Maricaulis maris MCS10: one gene and its partners. The main gene of each other region encodes a partner of the protein of the gene in region 2 in a complex. Links are inferred from orthologs where the notes say so. Each region holds a gene or a part of one and is shown on either strand. Other genes may lie near its edges. The genes, in order: MMAR10_RS02235, dnaN and MMAR10_RS06620.

Region 1 (3,135 bases), 510 kb from region 2 along the record:
CGGGTGCAGGCATAGATAGGTTTGACGGCGCCATCAACAAACCTGCGGCGAGCGGCTATTTGCCTCTTGCATTTGAGAATGGGTCGCAAATAATGCGGGGCAGGAGGTGCCCGAATGGCTTGCGATTCTACACGACCCTTGCGAGGCAGCGGCCCGGCAGCCGCGGCCCATGCCCAACTTGCCGTGCGTGACTGGCTGGAAACGCAGGCCCGCGTGACCGGCTATTGGCGCGATGTCCTGCTCGAGGCCGGCGGAAGCCTGGCCCTGATCGAAGTCCTCGATGACCATGCCCGTTTCCTGCAGATGGCTGCCATTGGCGGCGAGGGCGAGGTCCTGCAGACACAATGAAGCCATGCCTTGCACCGCGACGCCGCACGCGCGATATAGAGCGCGGAAGATCGGCGGTGGACGAGCGCCTCGCCAACCCGGTCAGGTCCGGAAGGAAGCAGCCGTAACGAGTTTTGCTCGGGTCGTTGTCCGGTCTTCCACTTCAAACCCCGCATCGCCCTTCGCGGAACGCGAATCTTGCTCTAGGCTCGAACGCGGCGACCCGAGGGGGCGTCGTGGGGGTTGCCGCGCCCGACCCGCACTCCACACGTATCAGCCGACAGGACGTCATGGACGACACGCCGCTCCCAGCCGAAGACACCGGAGCGACCGAAGCGTTGATGCCCGGGCTCGACCTGCCCGCAACGGGCCCGACGCCCGGCTATCAGGTCCTGGCCCGCAAATACCGCCCCGACACATTCGAGGACCTGATCGGCCAGGACGCCATGGTGCGGACCCTGACCAATGCCTTCGCAGCCGGCCGGATTGCCCACGCATACATGCTCACCGGCGTCCGCGGTGTGGGCAAGACCACGACCGCGCGACTGATTGCCCGCGCCCTGAATTTCCAGACCGATGGGATTGATGCCCCGTCGATGGCGCTGGGCGAAAAGGGCCGCCATTGTGACGCCATCGGCCGTTCGGCGCATGTCGACGTAATGGAGATGGACGCCGCCTCGCGCACCGGGGTCGGCGATATCCGGGAAATCCTCGAGGGTGTGCGTTACGCCCCGGTGTCGGCCCGCTACAAGGTCTACATCATCGATGAGGTGCACATGCTCTCGACCTCCGCCTTCAACGCCCTGTTGAAGACGCTGGAGGAACCGCCCGAGCACGCCAAGTTCATCTTCGCCACGACCGAGATTCGCAAGGTCCCGGTGACCGTGCTGTCGCGCTGCCAGCGTTTCGATCTCAAACGCATCGACCGCGAAGTCCTGACCGATCATCTCGACCGGATTTGCGGTCTGGAAGGCGCGTCGGTTGAGCGCGACGGCCTGTCGCTGATCGCCCGCGCCGCCGAAGGCTCGGTGCGGGACGCCCTGTCCCTGCTCGACCAGGCCATTGTCCAGGGCAGCGATGAAGACGGCCCCGTCAGCGCGCCGCAGATCCGCGACATGCTGGGTCTGGCCGATCACGCCCGTGTGCTCGACCTGCTGGAACAGACTCTGACCGGCAAGACTGCCGATGCGCTGGCCGAACTGTCATCCCTGCATGATGCCGGCGGCGACCCGGTCGTGATTACGCGCGACCTGCTGGACTATGTCCATGCGACCGCCCGCGTGAAGGCTGCCGGGCCGGGCGCGGATCTCGGTGAGGCCGCCGACACGGTGGCGCGGATCGTGACCCTTGCCGAGGGCCAGACCCTGGGTCAGCTGACCCGGATGTGGAAAATACTGCTGACCGGCCTGGATGATGTCCGCAATGCTCCCGACGCGCTGGCGGCGGCGGAAATGACCGTGCTGCGGCTGGCCTCCGCCGCGAGCCTGCCGCCGCCTGAAGATGCGGCCCGACTGTTGGCCGGCATGCCGCGTGCGACCAGTCCGGCATCGGGTGCCGGGGAGGCGCCGGGAAAGCCTGAGCCGGCCCCCGCGTCGGCAACCGGGTCAGCCTCCGCAGCCATGGACCGGGACGCCGCGGCCCATCGGGCCCTGAGCGCGCCGGAAGCCGTCGCACAAGTCGAACAGGATGCGCCGGCCATTTCCGGTCCGCAGACCTGGGAGGCGCTGATGGACCTCCTGCGCGAGAAGCGCGATATCGGCCTTCAGTCTGATGTTGAACGCTATGTACGTCCGGCGGTGTTCAAACCGGGTTCCTTCACTTTCCAGCCGATCGAAGATGCGCCGCGCGACCTGGCTCAGCGCCTGTCGCGGCGGCTGCTGGAGTGGACCGGTGAGCGCTGGATGATCCTGGCGGATGGCTCACTGGAGGGCGGCGAGACCTGGTCCGAGCGTCGGCTGCGCCTGAAAGCCGAACGGCTCGAAGCGGCCCGCCATGACCCGGCGGTGACCGAGGTCATGCGGCTCTTCCCGGGCGCCGAGATCGTGAAGATCCGCGATCCGCAACCGACCGCCGAAACCGATACTGATGCGACAACGGAGAAACGCGCATGAAGGACCTGATGGGCCTGATGAAGCAGGCGCAGGCCATGCAGCAGAAAATGACCGAGGCCCAGGCGCGCCTCGCCGAAACCGAAGTCACGGGCGAGGCCGGAGCCGGGCTCGTGCGCGTGGTCCTGACCGCCAAGGGCGACATGGTGTCGATCCATGTCGACAAGAGCCTCATGGACCCCGACGAACCGGAAATTCTCGAGGACCTGCTCAAGGCGGCCCATGCCGATGCCCGTCGCAAGGGCGAGGAGGCCCAGCAGGACATCATGAAAGACGCGGCCGGCGGTCTGCAATTGCCTCCGGGCATGCAGATGCCGTTCTGACCGGGCTTCCGACACGATGAAAACAGCCTCGGCCGGTCCCGAAATCGAACGCCTGATATCGCTGCTCGCCAAGCTGCCAGGCCTCGGCCCGCGCTCGGCTCGACGGGCGGCGCTGAACCTGCTTGGCAAGAAGGACGCGCTGATGCGTCCGCTTGCCGAAGCCCTGGCCGATGCGGCCGACAAGATCCGGGCCTGCAGCGAGTGTGGTAATATGGATGTCTCCGATCCGTGCACGGTCTGCGCCGCGCCGAACCGGCTCGATGCGGCCATCTGTGTGGTCGAGACCGTCGGCGATTTGTGGGCGCTGGAACGAGCCGGTGCCTTCAAGGGGCGCTATCATGTTCTTGGCGGCGTCCTGTCGGCACTGGACGGTGTGC
Region 2 (2,991 bases):
AGAGCTGCAAATGCAGGATGAACGCCTGCGCTCGCTGCTGACCGGTGGTCTGTCCTGCCCGCTGGGCAAGCCCGATCTCGACCTGCGTCGGCAAATTCTGGATTGCAAGATTGCCCAGGCGACCTGCCACTACCCGACTTTTGACGTGTCCGAGGCGGTGCGCGATTTCCTCGCCGCTCGGATCACGTCCAGCCCGCGGGAAATGGAGGGCGTTCTCAACAACGTCATCTGCCGTACGGCGCTGATCGGACAGCCGGTGACAATGGAGGTCGTCTCGACGGCACTGCGCGAATTGTCGCTGAGCTCGGAACGCCGGTTGACGGTCGATGAAATCCAGAAGGTCGTGGCGACACATTTCGGCATCTCGACGGCGGATATCTGTTCCAAGCGCCGCACCCAGGCCGTGGTCCGTCCGCGACATATCGCGATGTATCTCGCCAAGACACTGACGACCCGGTCCTTGCCGGATATCGGGCGGCGCTTTGGCGGGCGCGACCATTCGACGGTGATCCATGCGGTGTCGAAGGTGACCGGGATGATTGATGCCGGTGACTCGGTTGCGGACGAGATTGATGCCCTGACCAGAGAGTTGCAGGGCTGACCCAGGCGGTTGGGCCCTTGGAAATTCGTGGCGACGCTGGATAAATTTCTTGCGAACCTGCGAATTCATGTATCCTCTTTGACCCATCCTCAATGGTGCGGGCGATTTGTGTGCCGTGCCGTCCAGACAGTCATCGATCTTCGACCATTGATCTTCGACGCGGATTCAGGAAGCTGAAGCAGAAGACGTTGAAAGCGGAACGCGAAATATGAAGCTGACGATCGAGCGCGCGACGCTCCTCAAGGCACTTGGCCACGTTCAGGCCGTTGTCGAAAAGCGCAACACCATTCCGATATTGTCCAATGTGCTGATCTCTGCCGGCCCTGACGGGGCCAGCTTTGCGGCAACCGACCTCGATATCGAGATACTCGAGACCACCGATGCCAGTTGTGATGGCGAAGGTCTGGTCACGGCGCCGGCGCACACCCTCTATGACATTACCCGCAAATTGCCGGATGGTGCCGATGTGACCCTTGAGATGAATGGCAGCGACCCGCGCCTGACGCTCAAGGCCGGCCGTTCCAGTTTTTCGCTGCCCTCATTGCCGCCGGGCGATTTCCCGGTCATGCCGACCGAGGATCTTGAGCACCGTTTCCAGGTTCCGGCTCGCGAGCTGGCGCGCCTGATCGACAAGACCCGCTTTGCCATCTCCACAGAGGAGACCCGGTATTATCTGAACGGCATTCACCTGCATGCCGCCGACCAGGATGGTCGCAAGACGCTGCGCGCTGTGGCGACCGACGGCGTCCGTCTGGCGCTGGCGGAAGTCGATCTGCCGGACGGTGCCGACGGCATGCCGGGCGTGATCGTGCCGCGCAAGACGGTCCAGGAAGTCAAACGCCTGCTCGAAGACGCGGACGACGATGTTGAAGTCTCCGTATCCGAAGGCAAGATCCGTTTCCGTCTGGGCCGAGCGGTTCTGACGTCCAAGCTGATCGATGGCGCCTTCCCGGATTATGAGCGCGTCATACCGCGTGGCAATACGCGCCTGATGTCGGTCGAGAACAAGCGCTTCGCCGAGGCTGTTGATCGTGTAGCCACGATCTCCGTCGAGAAGTCGCGCTCGGTGAAACTGTCCCTGGGCGCTGATGCCCTGACGCTGGCGGTCAACAATCCCGAGAGCGGACAGGCCGAGGAAGAGCTTGCGGTTTCCTATTCGGACGAAGGTTTCGCGATCGGGTTCAATGCGCGCTACATGCTGGACGTCGCGTCCCAGATCGAAGGCGACGAGGCCCGCTTCCATTTCGCCGATGCCGCCTCGCCGGCCCTGGTGACCGACAGTGGTGATCCGGACGCGCTGTACGTGCTGATGCCGCTGCGGGTGTGACGGAGCAGGCCGACACGATGACAACTGAGACACCGCCGCCGGTCCCACCTGCGGCGGTTCGTCGTTTGCGGCTCACCAATTTTCGAAGCTATCCCGACCTCGATCTCGAACTGTCCCCTGCGCCGGTCGCCCTGTTCGGCGAAAACGGGGCCGGCAAGACCAACCTCCTCGAAGCGATCTCTTTTCTGGCACCGGGTCGCGGCATGCGCTCGGCCGGAGCCGACGGGGTTGCAACAAGGAGCGGAGCCGATATCGCCCCTGAATGGGCGGTGTTTGCCGAAGCCGATACGCGCGAGGGTGGCTTCCGGTTGGGGGTCGGCGCGCGTGGCTCGGCCCGCCGGGAGACCCGGATCGATGGCGAGCCTGCTGCCCAGAATGCGCTGGCCCGCCTCATGCCGATGATCTGGTTGACCCCGGCGCAGGACCGTCTGTTCGCCGGGCCGCGGGCAGATCGTCTGAAATTCTTCGATCGTCTGGTCCATGCCGCCGACCCGGCCCATGCTGACGCGGCGAGTGCCTATGAGAAAAGCCGGACCCGGCGGCAGCGCTTGCTGGATGAGGGTGGGCAGGATCCGTCCTGGCTCGGCGCGATCGAAGTGGAAATGGCCGGTCACGGGGTTGCCATGGCCGCGGCGCGCCTCGACGCGCTGATCCGCCTTCAGGGCGAAATTGACCAGCGCCCCGAAGGGGTGTTCCCGCAAGCCGACCTGGCTCTGGACGGGGCCGTCGAAGCGGACCTGGCCGAGGGCCTGACGGCGGGCGAGGCGGAGGACCGTTTTCTTGCCGCGCTCCGGGATGGTCGTCGACGCGACGCGGCGGCCGGGCGGACACTGACGCGGGGGCCACACCGGACAGAATTGCTCGCCCGGCACCGGGCCAAGGACCAGCCCGCCGGCGATTGCTCCACTGGTGAGCAGAAGGCGTTGATCCTCACGCTCGCCCTGGCCCAGGCCCGGGCGCTGGGCCAGCAATGGGGCGTCGCCCCGCTGTTGCTGCTCGATGAAGCCTGCGCCCATCTTGACGCGCTGCGCCGTGACGGCCTGGCCCGGGAGATTCTCGCATC
Region 3 (3,152 bases), 1.4 Mb from region 2 along the record:
CGGTTCCGGCAGGGTGATTCCAAGCTCGGCGAGGCGGGTGTCGATGGCGGACATGTCAGGCTCCAGTCAGTGACGTTTCGACGGGAGATTAGCGGCGTATCGGCCCCATGCAATCTGCACGCTTGACTTGACGCGCGCGTCATCCGGCATGGTGGAAGGATGATGACCCTGATCCATGAAGACGAGATCCGATTCGATGCCCGCGACGGCTATTCGTTGTCCGGTCGGATCATCGCACCGGACAATCCGCGTGCCGCGGTCCTGATCTCGTCCGGGACCGGCTTTCCCAAGGGGCTGTATCGTCGCTTCGCTGTTGCCGCCGCCGAACGCGGCTATGCCTGCCTGATCTATGATTATCGCGGCATCGCAGGCTCGGCTCCCAAGCAGATGCGGGGCTTCAAGGCGGATATCGTCGACTGGGGCCGGCTTGATTATTCCGCCGCGCTGGATCGCGCCGCAGCCCTGGTGCCGGACGGACCGCTCCTTGCGGTTGGCCACTCGGTGGGCGGGCATCTGGTCGGATTTGCCGACAATGCAGACCGGATCAGAGCCCACGCCTTCATCACGGTCGGGACGGGTTTTTGGGGCGCCCATGAGCTGTCCTATCGCCCCTCGGCGCTGATGTTCTGGCTCTTGTACGGCCCGGCATGCCTCGCTCTGACCGGGCATATCCCGGCCGGCGGCATTTGGGGCGGGACGGCCCTGCCGCGCGATGTTTTCCTGCAATGGCGGCAATGGGCGGCGAAGCCGGACTATTTCGGCGCTTTTCTCGATCAACTGACCCCGCATGATTTTGACGCGGTGACAGCACCGATCCGCTCTTGGACGTTTTCCGATGACCGCCTCTGCGCCCGACGCTCGGCTGAAGACCTGCTGCAACTCTATCCGAATGCGCCGTCCGAGCATTTGCGGCTCGACCCGTCCGACATCGGGGCCGACCGCGTTGACCATCATGGTGCCTTCAAGAAGGAGTCCGCGGCATTCTGGCCAATGGTTTTCAACTGGTTTGACCAGGTTTCGGCTTCGAGCCCGGTTTCGGTTTCGAACTGAGGCCCCGCCCTTTTACCACCGCATCGCTGCCGAACTTGTCACGCGCCCTGTCCATCGCCCGTTCGGCGGTGGCGCGGCGGATGGCTTGCGGGTCGAGCAAATCACCCGCATCGCCGACAGCGTCACGCAGTCCGGAAAATCCGATCCCGATCAAGCGGAAGCGTGTCCCGTCCAGTTCCGGCTCGAGCAATTGCTGGCCGACCCGGAACAGGGTGTCGGCCAGCTGGCTGGGCTCGTTCAGGGTGCGGCGGCGGGTTCGCGACCGGAAGTCCGACGTCTTCAACTTCAAGGTCACAACCTGCCCGGAAATCGCCTTGGCCTTCATCTGGTCAGCGACTTTCACGCACAGGCGCCAGAGGTGTTTTTCCAGAACCTCCCGATCACACAGATCGGCGTTGAAGGTGGTCTCCGAGGACACGCTCTTGCGCTCGCGATCGGTCGAAACAGAGCGTCGGTCCTCGCCGCGTGACAGGCGGGAGAGATGGTAGCCCATATCGCCGTAGCGATCGGCCATGCGCTTGTCGCCCTGGCGGCGGATATCGGACAGGGTGCGGATCCCGTCACGCTCGAGCTTGGCGGCGAAGGCCGGGCCGACGCCATAGATCGAGCGCACGGACCTGGGGGCGAGGAAGTCGAGCGCTTCAGCCTCACCGATCACCGCAAACCCGTTGGGCTTGTCCAGGTCTGAGGCGGTCTTGGCGAGGAATTTGTTGAAGGACAGCCCGACCGAGACGGTGATGCCGACTTCCAGCTCGATCCGGCGTTGCAGCCGCAGCAGGGAGAGGGCGGGAGAGGCGCCGTGCAGTCGGGCGGTGCCGGTGAGGTCGAGGAAGGCTTCGTCGATCGACAGGGGTTCCACCAGCGGCGTGATGTCCTTCATCATGTCGCGGATGCGGTAACCCTCGCGGGTGTATTTGCCGTGCTCCGGGCGGATCACCACCGCATCCGGACAGACCTGCAACGCCTTGAACATCGGCATGGCCGAGTGGACGCCATACAGCCGGGCGACATAGCAACAGGTCGACACCACGCCGCGTTTCTGGCCGCCAATGATGACAGGCTTGTCCTCGAGCGCCGGGTTGTCGCGCTTTTCGACGGCCGCGAAAAAGGCATCGCAATCGACATGGGCGATGGACAGCGTGTCCAGCTCGGCATGGCGCAGCAGTTTGTGACTGCCGCAGGCCGGGCAGGCGTCGGCCGGGCCTGGCAGCGGCGCGAGACAGGCGCGGCAATAACCGGATTGGCCGGCCTCGCTCACAGTGCCGCCCCATCGTCATCCCACAGCCAGGCCGCGCCGCGTACACCGGAGGCATCGCCGTGATGATGGCGGACGACCCGGGTGCGACATATGTCCGAGAACAGCCAGGCAGGCAGGGTGCGGTTGATCCGTTCGATCAGTCCATCTGCATTGGACACGCCGCCGCCCAAGACAATGACGTCGGGGTCGAGAATGTTGATGACCACCGCGAGGCCCCGAGCCATCCGCTCGCCGTGACGCTCCACACTCTCAATGGCCGCGGCATCACCATCCCGCGCGGCGAGGAAAACCTCGTTGGCGGTGAGGGCGCCGCCGTGCGCGCGGGCGTGGCAGGCCGCCAGGCCCGGTCCGGACAGCCAGGTCTCCAGACAGCCCGTCTTGCCGCACCAGCAGCCGGGTGGATCCAGCTCGTCCTTATGCGGCCAGGGCAGGGGAATGTGTCCCCATTCGCCGGCGATTGCCTGGGTGCCATTGATGAGCTGACCGCCGGCAACGATGCCGCCTCCGACTCCGGTGCCGACAATGACACCGAAAACGACCCCGGCGCCACGGCCCGCGCCGTCCCGCGCTTCCGACAGGGCAAAGCAATTGGCGTCATTCGCTGTTCGGACAGGGCGGTCGAGCCGGGCCGACAGGTCTTCGCGAAAGGGGCGCCCATTGAGCCAGACCGAATTGGCATTGCGCATCAGGCCGGTTTCGGGACTGATGGAGCCGGGATGTGCCAGGCCGACCCGCGCGGCTCCGTATTTGGCCTCCATGGCCATGACCAGGCGCTCGATCTCGGATATCGTGCCCGTATAGTTGCGCGGGGTCGCGACACGCTGTCGACACAGTTCCTCGCCGC

Evidence for each region.
Region 1: the proteins of dnaN (region 2) and MMAR10_RS02235 are in contact, whole or in part, in a cryo-EM structure (PDB 8GIZ), measured with the Escherichia coli proteins. The link is inferred for Maricaulis maris MCS10 from one-to-one orthologs.
Region 3: the proteins of dnaN (region 2) and MMAR10_RS06620 are in contact, whole or in part, in a solved structure (PDB 1OK7), measured with the Escherichia coli proteins. The link is inferred for Maricaulis maris MCS10 from one-to-one orthologs.

The regions. Positions count from the first base shown.
Region 1 is NC_008347.1:511,972-515,106, forward strand. The notes cover bases 46-3,027. They hold MMAR10_RS02235 (DNA polymerase III subunit gamma/tau), read left to right. Parts: upstream 46-617; coding sequence 618-2,438; downstream 2,439-3,027. Other genes in these bases: MMAR10_RS02230 (hypothetical protein), read left to right, coding at 115-348; MMAR10_RS02240 (YbaB/EbfC family nucleoid-associated protein), read left to right, coding at 2,435-2,758; recR (recombination mediator RecR), read left to right, coding at 2,775-3,027. Outside these bases: more of recR, read left to right, coding at 3,028-3,135. UniProt on the Escherichia coli protein: Part of the beta sliding clamp loading complex, which hydrolyzes ATP to load the beta clamp onto primed DNA to form the DNA replication pre-initiation complex.
Region 2 is NC_008347.1:862-3,852, forward strand. The notes cover bases 31-2,868. They hold dnaN (DNA polymerase III subunit beta), read left to right. Parts: upstream 31-809; coding sequence 810-1,928; downstream 1,929-2,868. Other genes in these bases: dnaA (chromosomal replication initiator protein DnaA), read left to right, coding at 31-601; recF (DNA replication/repair protein RecF), read left to right, coding at 1,946-2,868. In the rest of the region: more of dnaA, read left to right, coding at 1-30; more of recF, read left to right, coding at 2,869-2,991. UniProt on the Escherichia coli protein: Confers DNA tethering and processivity to DNA polymerases and other proteins. Acts as a clamp, forming a ring around DNA (a reaction catalyzed by the clamp-loading complex) which diffuses in an ATP-independent manner freely and bidirectionally along dsDNA.
Region 3 is NC_008347.1:1,384,434-1,387,585, forward strand. The notes cover bases 154-3,152. They hold MMAR10_RS06620 (DNA polymerase IV), read right to left. Parts: upstream 2,309-3,152; coding sequence 998-2,308; downstream 154-997. Other genes in these bases: MMAR10_RS06615 (serine aminopeptidase domain-containing protein), read left to right, coding at 160-1,050; MMAR10_RS06625 (ROK family protein), read right to left, coding at 2,305-3,152. Outside these bases: MMAR10_RS06610 (RidA family protein), read right to left, coding at 1-54. UniProt on the Escherichia coli protein: Poorly processive, error-prone DNA polymerase involved in translesion repair and untargeted mutagenesis. Copies undamaged DNA at stalled replication forks, which arise in vivo from mismatched or misaligned primer ends.